DNA from 3 places in the Anaerobacillus sp. QJM3NY_32 genome. Region 2 is predicted to be linked to each of the others. Evidence: riboswitches for the same ligand, from Rfam matches in the RefSeq annotation. Region 2 holds a riboswitch; each other region holds the start of a gene.

Region 1 (6,427 bases), 470 kb from region 2:
CAAATCGATTTTCAAAGATTGCAACTTCCTTTCTTATGCCTCCGCTTTATGATCGATACAGCCTGGATACAGGCTTGCAATTTACGTTCAATCGTGTTTTTCATTACACATTGATGGTGATAGCGGTCGTTATTAGTTTAACGACAGTCGGGATTGATCTAAGTGCTTTAACGGTCTTTGCAGGAGTACTTGGGGTTGGAATCGGTTTTGGAATGCAGAACATCGCAAATAACTTTATTTCTGGTTTAATTATTTTATTTGAAAGACCAATTAAAGTAGGTGATCGAGTGATCATAAACGATGTTATTGGAGACATTGAAAAAATTAACATGCGTGCCACGATTATTCGAACACTAGACAATGAACGGATTATTATGCCAAATTCGTATTTTATCGAAGAGCAGGTTGTGAACCACTCTTATGGAGACTCAAGATTGCGCCTCGTTTTACCAATAGGGGTGGCATACGGTTCAGATGTGGAGCTTGTGAGATCGCTATTGCTTCAAGTAGCTGTGGAAGAGAAAGAAAATTCCATGTATGTGCTTGAGACTCCTCCTCCTTTTGTGAATTTCCTTGGTTTTGGTGATTCATCACTTGATTTTCAACTATTCATTTGGATCTCGTCACCAAAAGCAGCGGTAGAAACGAAGAGTAATTTAAACTTCCGCATTAACCGAATTCTTGCAGATCACAACGTTGAGATACCGTTTCCACAGCGTGATTTGCATGTACGTAGTTTGGATGCTAAAGTGATCGACCAATTAAAAAAGAGATAAAGCAAACTCACATCATTTTCACATCATTCTTACAAATTTCTTCGTAAGTTGTTGTCCATAATAGGTATTGTAAGAACATACCTATGAAGGGAGATTGATGAAGATGAACAAATGGATGATTGGTGTTGCCTCTATGGTTTTAGCTGGGGGGATAGCTGGAGCAAATGTTAATGCGGCAGATGACGAGTCAACTGAAATAGAAGAGCAAACAGTAGGGCAAACCCAGGAGATGGCAGGTCCTAGAGGACATCATGGGAAAAGAGGTCACTTCGAAGACCGCTCTCTAGATCGCGAACTGAAAATGGCAACTGCTGAGAAAAAAGATCAATTAATCGACCTTTTGCTTGATCAGGATGCTTCTAGTGTTGAAGGTGTCGATGAGCTTCAGAAAGAGCTTGCTGATCTAAACTCACAGCTTGATGCGATGCATGATGAAGCACAGGCTGCTCATGAAGAGAGAGAGTCTAAGAAGCAGGAACTTGAAGAGAGTGGAGAGCGTCCAGAGTTAACCGACGAAGAGAAAGCCGCAAGAGAAGAAATGCGCGAAGAGATGGAAGCCAAGCGAGAGCAGGCTCAAGAAATTGTGAAACAAAAAAATGATATACTTGATCAGCTGATTGAAAAACTTAGCTAATCTTAGCGAGAGATAGGGGCCCCCTATCTCTTTCGTATGTCTTGAAGACATGCGGCTGATTTACTGTCAGATAAGGCTAGGATAATATAAAGAGTATGAAAAGCACATTTCGTCTAAGATGTGAAAAGGGAACGGAGTTGAGAGAGATGCAGCACGTTTTTGTGATAGATGATGAACAAAATATACGTGATATTTTAGAGAAGTATTTAAAAAAAGAAGGGTTTATTGTCTCAACCTTTACAGATGGGGCAGAAGTGTTAAGTGCTCTAGAAACAATTGAACCCGATTTATTAGTATTAGATATTATGATGCCAAATGTTGATGGACTTGAACTCCTTCGACGGTTAAGAAAGTATTCTTACATTCCCGTTATCGTTGTTTCCGCAAGAGATGAAGAGCTTGATCGGATACTAGGCCTTGAACTTGGTGCTGATGATTACTTAACGAAACCTTTTAGCCCTAGAGAACTTGTTGTGCGTATTAAGAATCTATTCAAACGGATGAATCGCCTAGAGAAAAACCATTCTTCACAAGAAATCACTGTTCAGAACGTACGTTTAAATAAGAAAAAAAGACTGTTATTAGTGAATGAGGAAGAAATGGCTTTAACGCCGAAAGAGTACGATGTGCTCGCCTATCTCCTCCAACATTCAGGACAACCGTTTACAAGAGAGAGATTAATTGAAGCCATTTGGGGTTATCAATATGTAGGTGATGGCAGGATTATTGATGACCTTGTGAAAAGGCTACGTAAAAAGATGTCAGATGCAAATGCGCAAGCGAAGATTGCGACAGTCTGGGGGTATGGCTATAAAATCGATGAAGAAGGTTAATATCGGTACCAAATTGTTTCTTAGTTATATCGTTCTTATTGTTGTTATTCTGCTTATTACTACTATTTCATTTCAATATTTGTTTCAAGAATATCTTGTGCGCGAAACGAGAGAACAGCTGCAAAAAGAGGGATTGCAAATTAGTCAAATGCTCGAAGATCGACAGTGGAAGGGCGAAAATTCACCTAATGGGTTACTTGATCGCAGAAGAATTGAAATGGCAGGCAATTTAATCTCATCTCAATTTATAATTTATAATGCAAACGAGAAGGCAATTTATTCGAATGTCGATGAAGTAGTTCGAATTGATTATGAAGAAAACAAAGGAAAATTATACGTTACAGAGGAAGTGCCAATTAGTCTTTCACGAGAGCAAGTTGGCAGTATTGTGCTATTTACGAAGGTAGAAAGTCTTGAAGGTTTCAATCGGATTATTCAGCAATCACAGGCTGTTAGTCTTTTAGTATCTGCTGCTGTTGCCGTGCTCCTTGCTGCTATTATGCAGAAAGGAATAGCGGGGCCAATTCGATTACTTGCCAACCACATGAGGGAATTTACGATGCGCAAGGAACAACCCCCGTTGACGCTTAAAACAAAGGATGAAATCAATGAACTTGCTAAGACGTTTCAAGAACTAACGGAGCAACTTCGAAAAAATGATTTTGATCAGAAGGAATTCCTTCAAAATGCGTCTCATGAATTAAAAACACCTCTAATGGCCATTCAAGGGAATGCGGAAGGGATTCTAGATGAAGTAATCGTAGGAGAGGACGTCGAGTATAGTCTTGAAGTAATCGTGAAAGAAACGCAGCGTTTAAAAAAGATCGTGCAGGACATTTCTTATTTAACTAGGTTAGAAACAGTAGATGAATCTTTTACTTATGAAGTAGTCGATCTTCATCACGTGTTGATGGAAGTCATCACTGCGGTAAAACCACTTGCACATCAACGGCAAATAGAGGTAAGGTATGACACTGATCATGCCATAGACGTTAAGATGGACAGTGATAAAATGAAGCAAGCTTTTATGAATATATTCGGTAATGCCCTTCGATTCGCTTCGTCCGTTATAGAAGTACATGTCCACCAAGATAATGGTCAAGTTTATATTGAGGTTGAAGATGATGGTAAAGGCTTTGGCGAGAATCCACAGCGCGTTTTTGAACGATTCTATACAGGTGACAAATCAGGTTCTGGCATTGGTCTATCGATTACGAAAACAATAGTAGAAAAGCATAATGGTAACATTTACGCCGAAGACAATAAAAAGGGAGGAAGGATCGTGATCTCGCTTCCTTTTCAATCGTAGTTAGAACTTTATGTTTTATGCTCACTTAACTTTTGTAGAATTTCTTTGCTTTCTTGTTCACTCAAAATACCAAATTTCTGACAGAGTTGTGTATAGCCAGCCAATTTCTTAAAATTAACCGAAGATAATCTTTTCATCATACTCACCTTTCTTTCCTTTAGGAAACTTTTTTAGTTATCAACAATATATGCATGAGCATGTTGAAAGTGATAGGTGAGTGTCTTTAGAGTTGAAATAAATCGAAGTCAATGTAACAATAAAGCTTGTGCTAAATTAAAGCATCATGTAAGATGAGGTTATCAATATTTAGTAACTATCAAGTGTTTCAGATACTATATATGGTGTAAATTGTACGTAATTAAATAATTGAGTATGCGGTGTCGTATAACGACTTAATAGGGAATCCGGTCTGAATCCGGAGCTGTCCTCGCAACTGTCGTGTGGACAAGGCAAGAAGCCACTGGAGTTAATTCCGGGAAGGCTTGCCAAGGAAGAAGCACAAGCCAGTAGACCTGCCGTATAGTCAAAAACGTTTCTATTCTTCGGGGGTTGAGGGTGAGAAATGGCAGGGTAAATGTACGAGTACGTTCATTTATACGTTGTCGTTTTCTCCAGGCTCACTCTTCCGAGAGTGAGCTTTTTATTTTGGATGGATAAAGGAGAGAGGTATATGAGTACTGTAGCAGAAATGACAGTAACAAAAATGATAGAGGAAGTAAGAACGCTCCTAGATGAGTACCCGTTACTTGCTAGTGAGAGTTTTATTGAAAAAACAATTGATGGTATTTCAGAAGAATCAACGCAAGAAGAGGTTGGTAATATTCTAGTTTTAAATGCCCTTGAACGAATTAGCGCAACAGAACCTGACTGGACTTATGTGGCAGCAGCTTTTCATCTTCGTTCGCTCTATCGTAAGTCTCTTTCACATCGAACTGAGAAAGAGGTATATGGTGGGGGAAGCTTCTATCGCCTTCTACAAAAGCTGACAGATGAAGGGATTTATAACAAGGCACTCCTTCAGTCTTATTCCAAGAATGAAGTAGAGCATGTTGCTAAATTAATCGAGCCATCAAGAGATCGTTTGTTTACATACATCGGACTACGAACGCTCGCAGACCGCTATCTAGCTACAGATCATGATAAGAATGTGTATGAATTACCTCAAGAGCGCTTTCTAGTCATTGCTATGACGCTCATGGTAAATGAACCAAAAGATAAGAGGTTAAATCTGATTGAAGAAGCGTATTGGGCGCTATCTAATTTATATATGACAGTAGCAACTCCTACTCTTTCAAATGCAGGGAAAAGCTATGGACAACTAAGCTCATGCTTTATCGATACGGTGGATGACAGTCTTAGAGGAATCTATGACAGCAATACAGATGTAGCGACCGTTTCGAAAAATGGAGGAGGAATTGGAGCATATCTCGGGAAAATTCGTTCTCGTGGGAGTGATATTAAAGGATTTAAAGGAAATTCATCTGGGGTTTTACCATGGATGAAGCAGTTAAACAATACAGCTGTGAGCGTAGACCAGCTAGGACAGCGTCAAGGTGCTGTTGCTGTATATCTTGATGTCTGGCATAAAGACGTTTTCGAATTTCTTGATGCCAAGCTTAATAACGGAGACGAACGAATGAGGACACATGATCTTTTCACGGGTCTTTGTATTCCAGATATCTTTATGGAAACAGTGGAAGACCGTGGAGACTGGTATTTATTTGATCCGCATGAAGTCCGTCAGGTGATGGGGTTCTCTCTTGAAGATGCTTATGACAAAGAAAAAGGATCAGGAGAGTTTCGTATGAAATATAGGAAATGTGTGAACCATCCTGAACTTTCAAGAAAAACCGTGCCGGCGATTGAGATTATGAAGCGAGTTATGAAATCACAATTGGAAACTGGGACGCCTTATATGTTCTATCGAGATACGGTGAATCGAGCGAATCCGAATAAGCATGCTGGTATGATCTATGCTTCCAATCTTTGTACGGAAATTATGCAAAATATGAGTGCAACGACTGTTGAAGAGGAAATCACGAAAGACGGTAAAATTATCATTACGAAAACGCCTGGTGACTATGTCGTTTGTAATCTATCAAGTATTAATCTTGGGCGTGCGGTTGCAGCTAATGCACTAGAGCGATTAATTCCAATTCAGGTAAGAATGCTGGATAACGTGATCGATATTAATACGATCGAAGTGCCTCAAGCCCAGTTAACGAATGAGAAGTATAGAAGCATTGGTCTTGGAACGTTTGGTTGGCATCACCTCCTTGCGAAAAAAGAGATTGTCTGGGAAAGTCAGGAAGCGGCAGACTATGCGGACGAACTATATGAAACAATCAATTATTTAACGATACAGGCAAGTCATGAGCTTGCCGTTGAAAAAGGAAGCTACTCTCTCTTTGAAGGCTCTGATTGGCAAAATGGGGAGTACTTTAAGCAACGAGGTTACGTTAGTGAAAAATGGCAGTCCCTTAAGGAAAGGGTCCAAACGAATGGTGTCAGAAATGCCTATCTTTTAGCGGTTGCCCCTAACAGTTCAACAAGTTTAATAGCTGGATCTACAGCATCAATCGATCCGATTTTCCAAAAAGAATACTCTGAAGAAAAGAAGAACTACAAAATTCCTGTTACAGCGCCTGATCTTTCACCTGAAACGACCTGGTATTACAAATCGGCTTATCACATTGATCAGCTTTGGAGTATTGAGCAGAATGCAGCCAGACAGCGTCATGTGGACCAATCAATATCGTTTAATATCTATGTGCAAAGTACGGTAAAAGCGAAGGACTTATTGAACATTCATATGACAGCTTGGAGAAAAGGGTTGAAAACAACCTACTATACACGAAGTACATCTGTAGATATT
Region 2 (6,427 bases):
CAGTCTGCATTTATATTCGAACTGGACGCTTATGTTAAGCGTACTTGAAGCCTGCCATAATATGCTTCGCGCGATCGGTTTATCATCTATGAACATGCTATTAGAAGTTCTGATTCTCTCAACATTTTCATTAATCGTGATGATGATCGTGAAGCAAATTTATCGATATGTCACCTTTTCGAAACGGCTGTCGCTTCTTCGTGAAGACACTGTCACACAGGTAGTCATTCGGAATTTCGATTTAGGAAAGCAGGCACTCCAGGTGATTAGAAGCGATGAGCCTATCGCGCTTACATATGGAATGATTAAACCCAAAATAGTTCTTTCGACTGAACTAGTTAGCCTGTTGAGCAAAGAAGAGCTGCGCGCCGTGATTTATCACGAAACTTTTCATCAGCAGCATCGTGATCCATTGAAAAAATTTATCATCACCCTTCTCGTCCACGCGCTTTGGTACGTGCCGATTTTGAAATGGGTATCAAATCACTATCACACGCTACGCGAAATTGCCGCGGATCGGTTTGCGATGAAAGAAGCAAATATGCTTGATCTTAGTAGCGCGTTATTAAAACTATTAAAAAGCGATCACAGACAGCGTCATGCTTTTGCTGTATCTTTTGCGGAAACGTCTGTGAACGATCGCATACAACATATTCTTGCGCCAGAAAAAGAAGTGCACGTAACGTTGCCTGTTGGGACAGTACTTTACTCACTTTATATTGTGTTAGGGTTATCCATCATGTTTATGGTGGCGACACCCTAATTCTTTTTCGGAAACAAACACTACATATCGTAGTGTTAAAATTAGGAGGGAATTAATTTATGAATTTATCACAAAACGTTGCCCTTGTCGTACTACGAATCGTTCTCGGTCTTATTTTTACGGTTCACGGCCTAGATAAATTTGCTGGAGGGATTGGAAATACCGCTGGATTTTTCGAGAGCATTAGCATTTTGGGTGGTTTAGCGTATGTCGTTGCAACGATTGAACTAGTCGGAGGTCTTCTTATGATCGTAGGACTAGGCACACGCATTGTTTCTTTGCTTTTCATGATCGTCATGCTAGGAGCGATCTTTACGGTTAAACTAACGACAGGATTTATCGGAGGGTATGAATTGGATCTTGCTCTTCTCGGTATGTCAGTCGCTGTTTTGATTAGCGGAGGTGGAGCCATTTCCGTTGATTACAAATACTTTTCGAAACAATCATAGGAGGAAGAATCATGGCAAATAAGAATAAGAAAAAGCAACCGAACAAGCAAACAATAGCTAATGCGCAGAAAAAATCGAAAGCATGGATCTACTGGTTAGTGGCCGCTGTCGCTGCAGTTATCGTAATCGTGATCGTCGTTTCAAGCGGCTCGAGTTCTGATGGTTCAGAGGAAAAAGCGATGGAGCAACCATTTCTCGGTGATGAAAATGCGCAGGTAGAAGTGATTGAATTTGGAGATTACAAATGTCCTTACTGTAAAGCATTCGAACAGTCTTTTTTCCCGCAAATTGATCAAGAGTTAATTCAAACAGGGGAAATCAAATTCTCGTTTATCAACTATCCATTTATTAATGTTGATTCCGATCGCTCAGCGGAATTTGCTGAAGTGGTGTACCAGGAGCTTGGGAATGACGTGTTCTGGGAATTCCACTCATTAATGTATGAAAAGCAAACAGAAGGCACGGAAAAGCAGGACATCTACACAGAAGATTACCTTGTAGACACGCTAAAAGAAGTGACTGATGAAGAAAAAGCTGAACAGGTTCTTGCAGCTTTTAAAGATGGCGAAGGAGAAGCGGCGATCGACTACGACTTATCGAAAGCCCGTGATCTCGACGTTACTGGCACACCAGCTCTCTTTGTGAACGGCGAGCCGTTTGAAGGACAAACAATTGATGACCTGAAGAAAATGGTAGAAGAAGCGAAGGAAGAGTAAAGGAATTACCATCATTGTCCACCGTGGGTGGACAATGATGGTTTTTTGTTTGTGAAGGGGGTCAGGCTCGCGCCTGACCCCCTCAAAACACAACTGTTCCCCCCACTCCCGCAATCATGTATAATAAACCTGTTACCAATTACATAGTGATCGATTCAGGTGTCTTTTCAATGAAGACTTAATAGGGAAGCTGGTGCAATTCCAGCGCGGTCCCGCCACTGTAAATGGTCGCCTGCTGCAGAATCCACTGTTCGTAACAGCGAATGGGAAGGAGCAGCATGCGATAACCATGAGCCAGGAGACCTGCCTGAGTCTAGCGCGAACAGCCTACGAGGATAGGGATGTGCGAACGGATTCAGGTGCTGCCTTTGGCACACCGTTACTTCCATTCGACCATCTCCATGCCCTCGTGCGTGGGGATTTTTTAGTTTAGAGACATCAGAAAACAGGAGGAGAAACACACATGAAAAAGCTTTATTCACTACTCGTTTTACTTTTTCTCGTTACAGGAATCATCGCAGGTTGCGGAGCGAGTGAAGAGAACAGCGCGACAAATGAAGGAAATGCGAATACAGAGCAAGCTGAACAGTCAGAAGATAGCGCTTTCCCAGTAACGATAACGGATGCATTGGACCAGGATGTTACGATCGAAAAAGATCCTGAAAAAATTGTCTCCTTAATCCCGAGTAACACTGAGATCCTTTTCGACCTGGGAGCAGGGGAAGAAGTCGTTGGCGTATCTGACTTCGCCAACTATCCGGAAGAAACGGCTGATATCGAAAAAATCGGCGGCATGGAATTTAACGTGGAGAAAATCATTTCTCTAAAGCCTGATCTCGTACTTGCACACGGCTCAAGCGCACATAACTCAGAAGCAGGTCTACAGCAGCTTCGTGATGCTGGAATCACCGTACTCGTTGTGAACGATGCGAAAAGCTTCGATGAAGTGTACGCTTCCATCGAAATGATCGGACAAGCAACTGGTGAAACGGAAGAAGCGGAAACAACGATCGATGAAATGAAGCAAGATCTTGAAGACATTCAAGCAAAAGCAGAAAGCATTAGTGAAGAAGATCAGAAAAATGTCTTCGTCGAAGTTGCCCCTGCGCCTGAAATCTACTCTCCAGGGAAGAATACGTTTATGGATGACATGCTAACGATGATTCACGCGAAGAACGTGACGCACGATCAGGAAGGCTGGAACCAGGTGGATCAGGAAGCGATTATCGAAGCGAATCCTGACGTGATCATCACAACGTACGGCTACTATACAGAGAAGCCAGTTGAACAAGTGTTAAGCCGCGACGGCTGGCAGGACGTAACGGCTGTCAAAGAAGAGCAGGTTGTTGACGTACACTCTGACCTCGTTACGCGCTCTGGCCCTCGTCTTACTGAAGGAGTAGAGGAACTTGCAAAAGCGGTTTACCCGGATGTTTTTGCTGAATAAACGGTTCATTGCCTATCCGATTGCGATAGCACTCTTAATTGGTGCCATGCTCCTTGGCATTTCAATCGGTACTGTTTCAGTTCCAGTGCTTACCATTCTAAAATTAATCGGAAGCGAAGTTTTGCACCTTCCATTCATAGGCAAAACCGATCCAATGTTTACAACAATTGTGATGGATATTCGCTTGCCGCGCGTCATTTTGGCAGGTCTTGTGGGGGCGTCTCTTGCGATAGCAGGGGCCGCCTTTCAAGGTCTTTTGCGTAATCCACTAGCGGATCCGTACGTGCTCGGCGTTTCATCCGGAGCATCAGTTGGAGCGGTACTCGTGCTGTTTTTCAACCTGTCCATTCCGTTTGTCGGCATGTTCACCCTACCAGTTATGAGCATCGCTGCATCGATTCTCACGATTTTTCTCGTGCTCTTTTTCGCACGACAAATAGAGCGATCGATGCGCGTGGAGACGATCATCCTAACAGGAATTGTGTTTAGCTCATTTCTTGGCTCACTTCTGTCACTTATGATCGCTTTAACTGGAGAGGAGCTTCGTCAAATTATCGGCTGGCTCCTTGGAAGCGTGTCGATGCGAGGATGGGAATATATCGGAATTATTCTTCCCTTTTTCATCATCGGCTCAGGGATCCTGCTCTTTAGCAGCAGGGAGCTGAACGCAATGTCGTTTGGTGAAGAACGCGCTCAGCATATCGGCGTGAACGTCGCGAAACGAAAGCTTTGGATTCTCATCGGCGGCTCGATTTTAACAGGGGCAGCTGTTGCGGTTTCAGGAACGATTGGTTTCGTTGGCCTTGTGATTCCGCATTTAACGCGCCTTCTATGGGGCCCGGATCACAGGCATTTACTGCCACTATCCATTTTACTTGGAGCTGCTTTTCTGATCATCGCTGATTTGATTTCACGAACGATCATTTCACCAACTGAACTACCGATTGGCGTCATCACATCGCTCATCGGTGCCCCGGTGTTTGCCATTATTTTAATACGAAGACGTAAGGAAAGAAGAGGATAAGCATGCTAAGCGTACATTCTGTTACAGGAGGATACCCCGGTCACGACGTACTTGATGACATTTCGTTTGATGTGAATCAAGGTGAGCTTCTCGGGATCGTTGGACCAAACGGAAGCGGCAAAACGACTATTTTTAAAATGGTTAGCGGCATTCTAAAAGCAAAGTCCGGCTCGATCTTGCTTAAAGATAAGCCGCTCTCAAGCTACTCAGCGAAACAGCTAGCGCGCGTGCTCGCGGTTCTTCCACAGCATGCGGATCAGGCTTTTCCTTATACCGTTAAAGAAACCGTTTCGCTCGGACGCTACGCCCATCAGACGGGATGGTTTCAAATGTGGAGCGAGCATGACGAGGCGGTTGTACAGCGTACAATGGAGCAAACGGGAATCGCCGCCTTCGCGGATAACTACGTGAACGAACTCTCAGGCGGTGAGCGTCAGCGCGTCTTTCTCGCACAGGCGCTTGCGCAGGAACCCGAGATTCTCTTATTAGACGAGCCGACGAACCACCTCGACCTTTCTTATCAAAAAGAACTGCTCGATCTCTTAAAAAAATGGACGCGCGAACAGGGGCTAACAGTGATTTCGATTTTTCACGACTTGAATCTGGCAGGTCTGTACTGTGACCGCCTGCTTCTTCTTGAAAATGGGAAAATCAACATGCACAACAAGCCAAATGACGTCCTAAACGAACAGCGCATTCAATCGGTTTATCGCACAAAAATTGAAAAGCATCCGCATCCGACCGTGCCAAAGCCACAAATGCTCTTATTACCAGAAAAACAGGCAGAGGATCAAAGCGATCTTACCATTGATGAGCGCTACCTTGAGCGGTCAGAAAACATGATCACTCTCACGACACCATTTCCGCTTCGGACGATGTCTTCGGGTGTCGTAGGATCTGGAACTGGCTGGTATGGTACGTTCGTCAACCGCCACGTCCCTAAAAGCTACAGCTGTTCAGATCATAAAGAAGAAATGGCGACGTTTTTAGAGGAGCACGGCATCGATCCGACAGAAACAGTTGGCATGATGACGGCCGTTCGATTAGAGGATGTCTCTTACCGCTTAGTAGAAGATGAAGGCGTTTCGGTATTTGTCGTTGTAACGGCAGGCGTTGGAAACGCCGTTGATGCCTCGAAAAGCGCAGAGCACGTATACGAGCCGCTCCCTGGAACGATCAACACGTGGATTTTCGTAAACGGAACGCTCACAGATGAAGCGTTCATCCAAAGCATCATGACCGCAACGGAAGCAAAAGTTAAGGTCATGCACGACCAGCAAGTAAAAGACTCGGTGACAGGCACCATAGCAACAGGTACTTCTACAGACAGCATTCTGGTCGCCGCGACACAGCGTGGACAGCATCAGGCATACGCGGGCACGATTACAACGCTCGGAAAATTGATTAGCCTCGCCGTTTACAACTGTACGACAGAGGCACTTGAAAAGTACCGTACGAGGCTCTCGCTATGATCATGTATCACCTTCTTGCGATTAGCCTCGCTTTTTTTCTAGATCTGCTGATTGGCGATCCACCAAAATGGCCGCATCCAGTGAAGTGGTTTGGCTCACTTATCAGCTTTCTCGACAAACGCTGGAACTATGGTGCGAACCGCAAACAAAAAGGTGCCCTCATGACGCTCACCGTTCTTGTCGTCGTGATCACTCTAACCGGTTTGACCGTTTTTCTTGCTTACACCCTTCACCCGCTTGTGGGGATTTTCTTTGAAGGCATTCTCATCGCAACTACGATTTCGCAGAAAAGTTTGCGCCAGGCGGCACTGGACGTATATAAGCCGCTCCAGCAAGGTGATATGACAGAGGCGCGACGCAAGCTTTCCTGGATCGTTGGACGTGATACAGATCATCTCGATGAAAGTGAAATCGTGCGAGGCACTGTTGAAACGGTCGCTGAGAACACTAGCGACGGCATTACGGCACCGCTATTCTGGGCGCTTATCGGCGGTAGCGTTGGGGCGGTGGCCTACCGAGCGATTAACACGTGTGATTCAATGGTTGGCTATCGAAA
Region 3 (6,427 bases), 710 kb from region 2:
ACAATATAGTCCATTCAAAGTGGCAGAGAATTTCCGACAACTAGAAGCTCTTCATCCAGGACGTGTTGACCTTGGAGTCGGCCGTTCACCCGGTGGTACAGCAAAAACACGATTAGCTTTAACAGATGGCATTAATAAAAGCTTGAATGAATTCCCACGTCAATTAGAAGAGCTCTCCCACTACTTGACTGACTCTATGCCGAGAGGACACGAGTTTGCCGGCATAAAAGCAGCTCCTCAAACCGACTCACCCCCTTCTCTTTGGCTATTAGGTATGGGTGAGAATAGTGCTAAAAAAGCAGCAGAATTGGGCATTGGCTATGTCTTTGGGCATTTTATTAAACCTGATCGAGGTAAAAACGCCCTCCAAACTTACTATCAACTGTTCCAACCTACTTATTATAGTCCTTCTCCTTCAGCTATTATTGCCCTATTCGTCGTATGTGGAGAAACTGACGAAGAGGCGGAAGAACTTGCTTTAAGTCAGGATCTCTGGCTTCTGCGAGTAGAAAAAGGTCTTGATAGTCGAGTGCCATCCATTGACGAAGCTAAACAGCACCGTTATACAGTAACGGAAGAAGAACGAATAAAAAATAATCGAAAACGAATGATAATCGGATCTAGAGAAACAGTAAAGAAGAAAATCGACGAATTAGCCGAACACTATCAAACTGAAGAATTCATGGTTCTCACAAACATACATGATTTTGATGAGCGAAGAAAATCATATGAGCGTCTTGCACATATTTATTTATAAGGCGATTACTCAACATGTTTTTAGGTGTTACTCAAATAAAAGCCCCTACTTCTCAATGAAGTAGGGGCTTTTACCGTTATTCAGTTAATTCGGATCGATGCCGTATTCGATAAAATTCATAGAAATTCTTAACGATGACCTTAATGACGGAGTAAAGTGGAATAGCAATCAGCATCCCAATGAACCCATATAAAGCCGCTGCTACAATTAGTAGTAAAATGATGGTTAAAGGGTGTATGTTTAACCTTTTACCTAAGACAACAGGCGCTACCAGGTTTCCTTCTAACTGTTGAACAACTATCGTAATAATAATCACATACAAGGCTAACATCGGTTCTTGTGTTAAAGCGACAACCAGAGCAGGTATCACACCAATAATTGGTCCGAAAAATGGGACCACTGCTGTGATCATCACAAATAGTCCTAATATTAATGCATAAGGTAGTCCAATGATTAAATAACCAACATACATTAGGACACCGTCTACGATTGCTACAATAATTTGTCCGATAATATAGGCCGATAAAGTTTTATCAACCTTATGAAGGATCTGTTCTCCTTCACCCTGATGTTTATTTGGAATAAATCTTAGGAGAAATGGGCTTAATTTATGATCATCTTTAAGAAAATAGAATAAGACAAAAGGTACGATTACAAGGACTGTCGTAGCACTTGTTAATGCACTCACAACCTGCATAATATGATCACCGAGGCTTTGCGTTAAATTACCTAAATAGCTCGTTGCTTTTTGTTGAAGGTTTTCTACAGAAAGCATCCCCATATCATTTTTCTCCATCATTTTCTCAGCTTCTTTTGCTGATTCTTTCAGCTTCTCAGGCAACTCCTTCGAAAACTCTGAAACCTGACTCTGAATCGGATTTGCTAGAAAAGTGAATCCAGTATAGAGGATACCCGCAATCCCTATAAACACAATTAAAATCGCGACAATATCTGATACAAATGGAATCTTTTTTAATAACTTAACAATAGGCTTGATTGCATAATACAAAAAACCAGCAATTAGTACTGGATAAAACAATGTACCTATAATTGTTTTCACCGGTTTCAATAAATCTAATTCTGTCAAAAAGAAAAAACAGATTAATAATAGAATAATACCTGTTATATACTTGAAGAAATCATGTCTAATCCACATTGGCCGTCTCCTTTGTTTTTATTCATTTCACTCTCATCCCTATACCACTCAACACTCTTTTACTAACTTGATTTCCACAAAAAGTTTCCGATTCCAGGGGATCTAAAAAGGAACCTCTCTCGTAAATATTGTTTCTATAAGAGTGAGGGGTGATTCCCTCTCCAATCAGCTAAATATGGTTTTAAATACAAAACTACCATCTTTTAGGAATGAACCAAAATATAACGATAAAATGTCTCACGACTAACAAAAGAGAGCCGGAATACTCCAGCCCTCTTTTCTGGTTATAACAACGTTAGGATTCCCCCTAGATTCTTGCTTGTTTCTTTACGATCTAATCTTGTTTGAGCTCTTTTTTGGGCTAGCTCGTTAAGCTGCTTTTCCCCTTCAGTTTCCGGCTGAATTCCAGGTACTTTCATTGGTCTACCGTCGAGAAGGGCTACAAACGTAATAAAACACGTCGCTGCTATACGATTGGCACCCGTTAAAAGGTGTTCGGCGTTTACTTTCACAAAAACTTCCATTGAGCTTTTACCTGTCCATATGACAAAAGCTTCATAATGAATCGAATCCTCTTCCGTTATAGGATGTAAAAACTCCACCGTATCCATAGACACTGTCACGCATTCTAGACGAGAATGCCTTGTCGCCGCGATTGATGCTAGCATATCCATATCGGCAAGGAGTTTACCCCCAAATAATGTTCCATGGCTGTTAAGGTCAGGCGGAAAAATACGGCTGCTCTTATACACTCTTGATTCGCTTACATTCTTTTTCATATCATCTCTCCTTTTCTAAACAATAAAAAATGCATACTCTTTTCATAAGAGCATGCATAACAAATAGACTTTTCCCAGTCTTCTCCGTTACACCCCCCTATCGTCCGTAGGTCAATCAGTGCTTTAGAAAAGGCAGGTCTCCTGGCTTGAAGCTTTGTTGAACGAATGCCCCTTCCCTATCATTGATAAGTGGGGTAACGCACCGTCCTTACTTCTTACAGTGGCGGGACCGCATTGGATTTTCACCAATTTCCCTATTAAGTACTGGAATCAGTACACCTTTTCCATTTTATTCAATTGTACTTCTCTATTCTTCATGCCGGGGATCCAAAAGTCAATACCATTCGTTAATCAAACGTTTGTTTAACTATTTATACCTTAAACAAACGTTTATTTAATGATTTTTCCGCCTGCAGAGGAACCAATTAATTAGAATGCAACAAAAAAAAGACGCCTTCACAGCGCCTTTATTTATTCGTCGGTTGAATCCTCAACCATTTGTTTTAATTCAGATAAACTAGTTCCGTCAAAACGCTTACCATCTACAAATAAGGTAGGCGTTTCTGAAACATTCTTTTTATTTGCATAAGCAAGGTCAGCTTCTACTCGTTTCTCACCTGCACCACTCTTATAGGCTTTAACAACTCTGTCCGTTTCTTCTTCACTAACTAGACCACTAAGGGTTTTCGTTAAGAAAGATTCAGTTAAAACATCTTTCGTCTCAGATCCTTTTTTATGTTTGTCATACAGAACATGATGAAATTGCCAAAATACATCATTACCTAATTCTTGATAAACAACCTCAGCAAATTCAGCAGCCCTCGTGGAATCTTTATAGAGGAACGGATAATGGACAAAGTAAAATTTTGCTTTCTCAGTTGCTAATAATTCCTCTTGGATTTTTGGAAGCAAAGATTCATTAAAGGATTGACATGAAGAGCATTTATAATCACCAAATTGCACAATTTCAACTGGCGCTGTTTCCTCACCCAAGTGCGGTTGAGAATCTAATTTAAATCCTTTTGTATTTGCAAATGGATGAAACAGAAAGTTAATAAACAAAAATAGAATAACGAGTCCCGCAAATAATAATAACCATCTGGCACCCGGTTTTAACTTCTTTTTTGGTTTAGCCATTCAGTCACTTCCTCTTTAATCCTTTGTTACTTTCTCCTGATCGATCTTAAACGACCAACCTTTTCTCTTAAGGTATGTTGAAAGACTATATGGACCGCCGCCTCCTAGAAATAAAGACACTGACATAGCTAGAAAAGCAATGTCTAGTTCATAACCGCCCAGCATTCCAGTTGATCTCTTTACAAAGAGAAGAGCTCCTAATAAAATCATGGAAAACAGTACGCTGACAATTCGCGTTCCTAAGCCGAGAATCATCAAAACTCCTCCAGTTAACTCAACTATAGCCACAACATAAGCAAGAAAACCAGAAATACCGATTGTCTCAAAAAAAGCTACTGTATTCGTGATCCCTTCAGAAAACTTTAAAAAACCATGAGCAAAAAAAAGCATACCTACGACCAATCGAATTGTTAACAACCCGAGATGGGGATAGGTTTTCATTATTGATCCTCCCCAGATACTAACATTATTTGACACCGTTCGACACAGTTATCCAACTAAACGTTATCATAATGAATGCCTACATTGCAAAAGGATGAAGACCTATTTCTGCCCCCTTGCGAGTGTGGAATGCCGTATGATTTGATTGATCACTTCCGAAAATACTAACCCTACTGCAATGGATCCCGATATCATAAATGCTCTGGCTGCAAGGTTAATGGCACTATTGTAATCATTTTGAACGAAATTCCTCATCGCATCGTAAGCCAGACCACCTGGAACAAGCGGAATAATCCCCGCTACACTAAATATAATGACTGGTGTCCGATACACCTTTGCAAAAACCTGACTAATAACAGCGATGACAAATGAGGCTGTTACAGTGGCGATGACAGCATCAATACCTGATGCCTCCATTCCGTAATAAATCATCCAGCCACACATGCCAACAAACCCGCCTTTAATAAGGGAGGATTTAGGAGCGTTAAATAATAATCCAAACGCTGCACTTGCCACAAAGCTCGTCAAAACCTGAGCAATAATTGTCATAATTGTCCTCCCTTTCTATAAAAATGATACAACAAGGGCAATGCCTGCTCCAATCGCAAATGCGGTAAGAAAGGCTTCTGCGCCTTTAGATAGGCCAGATATTAAATGCCCCGCCATTAAATCCCTTACAGCATTCGTGATTAATAGACCAGGAACAAGTGGCATCACTGAACCAATAATAATTTTATCAAGTTGCCCACCGATTCCAGTAGACACAAAAAGGACAGCGAGTAATCCTATGACAAATGAAGCAAGGAACTCTGAGAAGAATTTTATCGGTACAAGGCGGTTAAATAGTGAAACACTATAAAAGCCACCTCCCCCTGCAAGAACTGCCGGAAGAAAATCTCCCCACTCCCCTTGAAACATAATTAGAAAACAACCGCTTGCAATCGCAGCAGCAACTAACTGCTTAGGAAATGTATACCGCTCGGTCATTTTATCCAATTGGTCAAGCTCTTCATAAGCTTCCTTAATCGAAAGACCACCGCTGCTAATTCTCCTCGATATACTATTTACCTTCGTTACTTTATCTAAATCCGTCGTGCGCTCTGAAATGCGCATCAACTGTGTTTTGGAAGGTTCAGGACCTTCTAAAGAGAAAATAATCCCAGTAGGGGTTACGTAACTATTCGAATGCGTTGCCCCATAAGCGTCCGCAATTCTAGTCATCGTATCTTCTACACGGTAAGTTTCACCGCCATTTTGCAGCATTACCTTTCCAGCCAAAAGGCATACTTGAATAATGTCATAGGCATAACTCGTTTGATTTTCCATACGTCGCTCCTGACAACCGTGAAGTATTCATTGTTCGTTGTTTCTTAGTTTATATGAACCTACTTATGTTTATCAAATGTAATATAAAAAGAAGACGATCATTTTGATTGTCACTTTAACAAAAAGGCTATGTTAGCTTATACTGTTGATTCCCGATTTTAGGCTCATTAATATAGCCAAAAAAAATGAGGCTGGGACATAAATAGCCTAAATTACTGAAAAAAAGGTCCCGTTCATCGGTTTTTGATGAACGGGACCTTTTTTGGCGTGTTTGTTCCTATTCTTTTTAGCTTTGTCGGTAATCATGGCGGTGTACTTTCTCAAGTTCACCGCCATGAGCGCAAAGCCTAATTCATTTTTGACTTTTTCTTTGCCCCTAACGGACATTCGAGTAAAACCCAAATTAGCCTTCAGAAATCCAAAAACTGGTTCTACGTCAATTTTCCGTTGACCGTAGATTTTTCCCGTTTTTTCTTCTGAAAGCAGTTCTCGAATGATTTTCTTTTGCTCTTCCCATTGGGCATTATAATAGATCTTGCGATTGTTCCCTTCCTGCGCTTTGGTACACTGCGAACGAAGAGGACAATCTGAACAGTCATCACATTCATAAACCCTGAATTCCCGTGTGAAACCTCCACGATCGGTTCGATGAGAGAGGTGACGGAACATCAACTGTTGTCCGTTCGGACATATGAACGAATCCCTTTCCTCGTTGTAGGCCCAGTTGGCTGTGTTGAATTCATTCTGCTTGAAACGCTTCTTTTTCTCGGTGCGATAGGTACTGTATGTTATCAGTGGCTTGCGCTCACGATTCTTCAAAACATCCTTATA

The links. Region 2 has a riboswitch for cobalamin ahead of AC0VYH_RS20495 (ABC transporter substrate-binding protein). Riboswitches for the same ligand answer to the same signal wherever they lie in the genome.
Region 1: it holds a riboswitch for cobalamin, as region 2 does, so the genes downstream of both, AC0VYH_RS18340 (ribonucleoside-diphosphate reductase subunit alpha) here and AC0VYH_RS20495 (ABC transporter substrate-binding protein) in region 2, are expected to answer to the same signal.
Region 3: it holds a riboswitch for cobalamin, as region 2 does, so the genes downstream of both, AC0VYH_RS02020 (acyl-CoA thioesterase) here and AC0VYH_RS20495 (ABC transporter substrate-binding protein) in region 2, are expected to answer to the same signal.

What each region holds. Positions count from the first base shown of each region.
Region 1 is NZ_CM149684.1:3,521,716-3,528,142, reverse strand. It holds gene AC0VYH_RS18360 (mechanosensitive ion channel family protein) at 1-776, shown strand, start outside; gene AC0VYH_RS18355 (hypothetical protein) at 880-1,410, shown strand; gene AC0VYH_RS18350 (response regulator transcription factor) at 1,557-2,243, shown strand; gene AC0VYH_RS18345 (sensor histidine kinase) at 2,215-3,552, shown strand; cobalamin riboswitch at 3,911-4,086, shown strand; gene AC0VYH_RS18340 (ribonucleoside-diphosphate reductase subunit alpha) at 4,241-6,427, shown strand, end outside.
Region 2 is NZ_CM149684.1:3,996,611-4,003,037, reverse strand. It holds gene AC0VYH_RS20510 (M56 family metallopeptidase) at 1-763, shown strand, start outside; gene AC0VYH_RS20505 (DoxX family protein) at 823-1,212, shown strand; gene AC0VYH_RS20500 (DsbA family protein) at 1,224-1,928, shown strand; cobalamin riboswitch at 2,069-2,253, shown strand; gene AC0VYH_RS20495 (ABC transporter substrate-binding protein) at 2,392-3,375, shown strand; gene AC0VYH_RS20490 (FecCD family ABC transporter permease) at 3,359-4,399, shown strand; gene AC0VYH_RS20485 (adenosylcobinamide amidohydrolase) at 4,402-5,871, shown strand; gene cbiB (adenosylcobinamide-phosphate synthase CbiB) at 5,868-6,427, shown strand, end outside.
Region 3 is NZ_CM149684.1:367,155-373,581, reverse strand. It holds gene AC0VYH_RS02030 (LLM class flavin-dependent oxidoreductase) at 1-757, shown strand, start outside; gene AC0VYH_RS02025 (AI-2E family transporter) at 834-1,913, opposite strand; gene AC0VYH_RS02020 (acyl-CoA thioesterase) at 2,198-2,692, opposite strand; cobalamin riboswitch at 2,807-2,990, opposite strand; gene AC0VYH_RS02015 (DsbA family protein) at 3,164-3,829, opposite strand; gene AC0VYH_RS02010 (DoxX family protein) at 3,845-4,270, opposite strand; gene AC0VYH_RS02005 (threonine/serine exporter family protein) at 4,373-4,819, opposite strand; gene AC0VYH_RS02000 (threonine/serine exporter family protein) at 4,835-5,596, opposite strand; gene AC0VYH_RS01995 (IS1182 family transposase) at 5,804-6,427, opposite strand, start outside.